2 regions of the Amycolatopsis sp. NPDC051071 genome follow, and region 1 is predicted to be linked to the other one. Evidence: riboswitches for the same ligand, from Rfam matches in the RefSeq annotation. Region 1 holds a riboswitch; the other holds the start of a gene.
The links. A riboswitch is a leader RNA that binds a small molecule or an ion and turns the genes downstream of it on or off. The one in region 1 is predicted to bind cobalamin.
Positions count from the first base shown of each region.

Region 1 (2,387 bases):
GGCGTGGGAGAAGTACCTCGCCGGCTGCAACAACCACTGGATGCCGACCGAGGTCGCCATGCAGGCCGACATCGCGCTGTGGAAGTCGGCCGACGGCCTGACCGAGGACGAGCGCACCATGCTCAAGCGCAACCTCGGCTTCTTCGCCACCGCGGAATCGCTGGTGGCGAACAACATCGTGCTCGCGGTGTACCGGCAGATCACCAACCCCGAATGCCGCCAGTACCTGCTGCGCCAGGCGTTCGAGGAAGCCGTGCACACGCACACCTTCCAGTACATCTGCGAGAGCCTCGGCCTGGTCGAGGGCGAGCTGTTCAACATGTACCGCGAGGTCCCGTCCATCTCGGAGAAGGACGCGTGGGCGCTGAAGTACACGCAGAACCTGGAGAACCCGGACTTCGAGACCGGAACGCCCGAGGCCGACCAGAACTTCCTGCGTGACCTGGTCGCGTTCTACGTGATCTTCGAGGGCATGTGGTTCTACACCGGCTTCGCGCAGATCCTCTCGCTCGGCCGCCGGAACAAGATGATCGGCATCGCCGAGCAGTACCAGTACATCCTGCGCGACGAGTCGATCCACCTGAACTTCGGCATCGACTGCATCAACCAGATCAAGATCGAGAACCCGCACCTGTGGACCGAGGAGTTCCAGGCCGAGATCCGCGGCATGCTGACCGAGGCGTGTGAACTCGAGGTGTCCTACGCCCGCGACACCATGCCGCGCGGCATGCTCGGGCTGTCGGCCGAGCTGATCGAGCAGTACATGCACTTCATCACCGACCGGCGGGCGCAGCAGATCGGTCTTCAGCCGATCTTCGGTGAGACCGAGAACCCGTTCCCGTGGATGTCGGAGGCAATGGACCTCAAGAAGGAAAAGAACTTCTTCGAGACCCGCGTCATCGAGTACCAGTCCGGCGGGGCCCTCGACTGGGACTGAACCCCGATCACCCGTGTCCAAACCCGTGACTCGCGTGCTTAAAGACGGAACTCGCAGATCCGTCTCCAAGCACGCGAGTTACGCCTCCAAGCACGCATGTTCCGTCTCCAAGCACGCGAGTTACGCTTCCAAGCACGCGTGTTACGGCTCTGAGCACGCGGCGGGTCCGGTTCATCACATGTCCAGCGAGGCAGTAGCGGGCCTGAGTACGCTCCAAGGTGCTACTGGTTCGCCCGGCCTCCCAGGCCGGTCGAGGTAACAGGGAACCCGGTGTGAATCCGGGACTGCCCCGCAGCGGTATGTGGGAACGAAAGCCGTCACCGTGCGAGACACGGTAAAGCACTGGGAAATGGCTCCCGGGAAGCGACGGCCGGTAGGAGCGAGCGAGTCGCCCACGAGTCCGAAGACCTGCCCGTGGTACGCGCGCCGACGGCGTGCGTGAGTACGGGCCTCGTGGGATGGGCGCGACCGAATGGCGGTCACTCCTGCGCGCGTCCGGCTCTGACAACGAGCTCGCGAGGAGAGAGCTAGTGACCGAAATCGGCACCACTGTGCTGGGCTACCCCCGGATCGGACCGGACCGGGAACTCAAGCGTTCGCTGGAACGCTTCTGGGCGAACAAGATCGACGCGGCCGAACTCCTGGAGACCGGCCGCGCGCTGCGTACCCGGACCTGGCGGGAGCTCAAGGACGCGGGACTGGATTCCGTCCCTTCCAACACATTCTCCCACTACGACCAGGTACTCGACACCACTGAGCTCTTCGGGGCGCTTCCGGGGCGCTTCACGAAGCTCGGCCTTTCACCGCTCGACACCTACTTCGCCGCCGCGCGCGGCGTGCAGGACGCGACGGCGATGGAGATGACGAAGTGGTTCGACACCAACTACCACTACATCGTCCCCGAACTCGGCCCGGACACGACGTTCTCGCTCGCCGGCACCAAGCCGCTGGACGAGTACCGCGAGGCCCGCGCGATCGGCGTCGAGACCCGGCCCGTGCTGGTCGGCCCGGTGACGTACCTGCTGCTCGCCAAGGCGACCGAAGGCGCGCCGGAAGGTTTCCGGCCGCTGGACCTGCTCGACGGCCTTCTCGACGGCTATGTCGAGCTGCTTCGCCGTCTGCACGACGAAGGCGTCGAATGGGTCCAGTTCGATGAGCCCGCCTTCGCGGCGGACCGCACCGAGCCGGAACTCAACGCGCTCATCCGCGCCTATCACCGCCTCGCGAAGGAGACCGCGCGGCCGAAGATCCTGGTCGCCGGCTACTTCGGCCGCCTCGGCCGTGCGCTGGGCGTGCTGGCCCGCTCCCCCATCGACGCCATCGCCGTCGACCTGGTCACCGATGAGTCCTTTGTGGACGCCATCGCCGCCGAACCCGCCTTGCGTGACAAGGAGGTCTTGGCCGGTGTGGTGGACGGCCGCAACGTCTGGCGCACCGATCTCACCCGCGC
Region 1 covers NZ_JBFBBY010000031.1:62,172-64,558, reverse strand. The annotation lists gene AB0M65_RS13480 (ribonucleotide-diphosphate reductase subunit beta) at 1-937, shown strand, start outside; cobalamin riboswitch at 1,146-1,368, shown strand; gene metE (5-methyltetrahydropteroyltriglutamate--homocysteine S-methyltransferase) at 1,468-2,387, shown strand, end outside.

Region 2 (2,387 bases), on a different contig from region 1:
CCGCCTTCTTCGCGGCCAGCAACGCCGAAAGTGCGAGGCCGGTGGCGTCGCCGTCCGACGCGGACAGGTCGAACGGCTTGCCTTCGTCACAGGTCGAGACCTTCTCGCCGTTCGGCTTGACGTGGTCGCCGGTCTCGGTCGTCTTGATGTAGCCGAAGAAGATCCGGAAGTAACCCTCGGAACACTGCTGGGTCAGCAACTTGTCGATGGCGAGCCGGTCGTTCTCACCCACCGCGGCGAGCCCGATCACGCCGAGTGCCTGGCCGAACATGTTCGCGTTGTTGATCACCGCATCGGCGAGGGCGGGATCCTTCGAATAGTCGCTGATCCGGCCGATGTCGGGACCTTCGCGCATGATCGCGCCCTTGGTCTCGGCGACCATGTCGTATCCGTCGAAGTTCCGGGGGTTCCGGCCGGAGACCTCGGCGGCGACCAGTGTCTTGGCGACGGCGCCGCCGACGATGAGCTTGTCGTAGCCTGCGCCAGGGACGAGGCCGTCCCAGGTGAAGTAGTCGGTGGCGTGTCCCTGCTCGTCGAGGAACTTCACGATCGGTTCGGCGCTCGCCCCGTTGCCCGAGGCGTACATCGCGAACAGCGCGTCAAGCATCAGGCCGTGATCGGGCAGTTCGCCACCGTTGGGGTTTTCGAAAGTGCCGTCCGGCTTCAGCTTGCTCGCGAGCCAGCGGGAGTTCGCCTGCGCCGCGTCGCGGTCGCTCGCGGCTGCCGCCGTGCCCGTGAGCAGCGCGGCGACCACGCCGGTACTGACGGCGAAGGCCAGGGCTGCCAGGTACCCGCGGCGCATGTACTCCTCCTTGCGGCCGTGAAGGAGACAGGCGCGGGACGCCGTAGTCACCCCTGCTTATCGCGACAGTGGTTCGGACTTCTGGTTCGTGCATCCACTCGTGCGGCACCCGGCTCGCCCTGGTGAGGGCCCACGGTTGCGCGACAGCGCCGGATTTCGACCGGCTTTCCCGTCACGAGCGGCGATGTGAAGTTGTCGAGCCCGCCGAGGTTAACACCCGATAACCCGAGGCAGACACCGCCGAGCAGGTCGGTTGCCAGAATCACACCGTCACTCGGGGCATGGCGGTACCGCGGGGCCGACCGGGATGAGACTCTTCGGTTCGTCCGATTCAACGCGGTCGTGGGGGAAGTCCGGTGAGAGTCCGGCGCTGTCCCGCAACGGTATGCCTTCCAGGCGAGCCCGGTCACCCACGTCGCGCGGTGTCACACCGAGTCCTGTCGAGGAAATGCGGGAAAGGGTTCTCATGAGACGTTGGGTTTTCGCTGTCGCCCTGCTGTGCGGTATCGGGCTGGTCGCCGCTCCGGCGGCGAGCGCGACCACCGCGAACAAAGCGGACGCGGCCGCGGGCTGGCTCGCCAGGCAGATGACCGATGGCGAACGATTCGAGGCCGACTTCGGCGGCCAGAAGTTCCCCGACCAGGGGCTGACGATCGACGCCGTCTTCGCGTTCGCCGCCGCCGGGGTGTCGGACACCAACGCGGGCAAGGCGATCACGTGGCTGGCCAAGCCGGAGATCACCACGGGTTACGTCGGCAGCGGCAACGAGGCCTACGCGGGTGCGCACGCCAAGCTGATGCTGGCCGCGCAGATCCGGGGCAAGAACCCGGCGTCGTTCGGCGGCGTCGACCTGAAGGCGGGACTGCTCTCGCTGCTGACGCCGTCCGGCCGGTTCTCCGACCGCTCCGATTTCGGTGACTACTCCAACGCTCTCACGCAGTCGCTCGCCCTGCTGGCGCTGGACCGCACGTCGTCGGGCGCTCCCGCGTCGGCCGTGACGTTCTTGGCGGGTACCCAGTGCGCGGACGGCGGTTTCCCGCTGAACTTCGGCGAGGCGACGTGCAGTAGCGACGTCGACTCGACCGCGTTCGTCGTACAGGCGCTGCGTGCCACCGGTGACGCGGTGAACGCCGGCGAGGGCACCTCGTGGCTGGTCACCAAGCAGCACGCGAACGGTGGCTTCGGCGTCGGCACGAACGCTCCGAACGCCAACAGCACCGGCCTCGCCGCCGAAGCGCTGGCAGGTCACCGTCCCGCCGCCGCGGTCAAGGCACGCGAATTCCTGCGGTCGCTGCAGACCGGTTGCGCCGGTGCGACGGCGGACCGCGGCGCGATCGCCTACGACGCCACCGGCCTGAACCCGTCGACCGCTCCGCGTGCGACCGCGCAGGCGATCCTCGGCCTGGCAAGGGTTCCGTTGAGCGACCTGCAGGGCGGAGGCCGTCCGCAGGCCCCGGTGCTCGCCTGCCCGTGACGTCACCTCGTGAGTGGTAAGGGTCTCGGGCTTGTCTATGAAGGAATTGGGACACTCAACGTCCCAATTCCTTCATAGACTCCGGCAGCGACCCGCATAACCGTCTTTATC
Region 2 covers NZ_JBFBBY010000042.1:10,169-12,555, forward strand. The annotation lists gene AB0M65_RS16285 (hypothetical protein) at 1-802, opposite strand, end outside; cobalamin riboswitch at 906-975, opposite strand; cobalamin riboswitch at 1,108-1,235, shown strand; gene AB0M65_RS16290 (prenyltransferase/squalene oxidase repeat-containing protein) at 1,269-2,276, shown strand; gene AB0M65_RS16295 (LLM class F420-dependent oxidoreductase) at 2,386-2,387, opposite strand, start outside.
Region 2: another riboswitch for cobalamin. It lies ahead of AB0M65_RS16290 (prenyltransferase/squalene oxidase repeat-containing protein); the one in region 1 lies ahead of metE (5-methyltetrahydropteroyltriglutamate--homocysteine S-methyltransferase).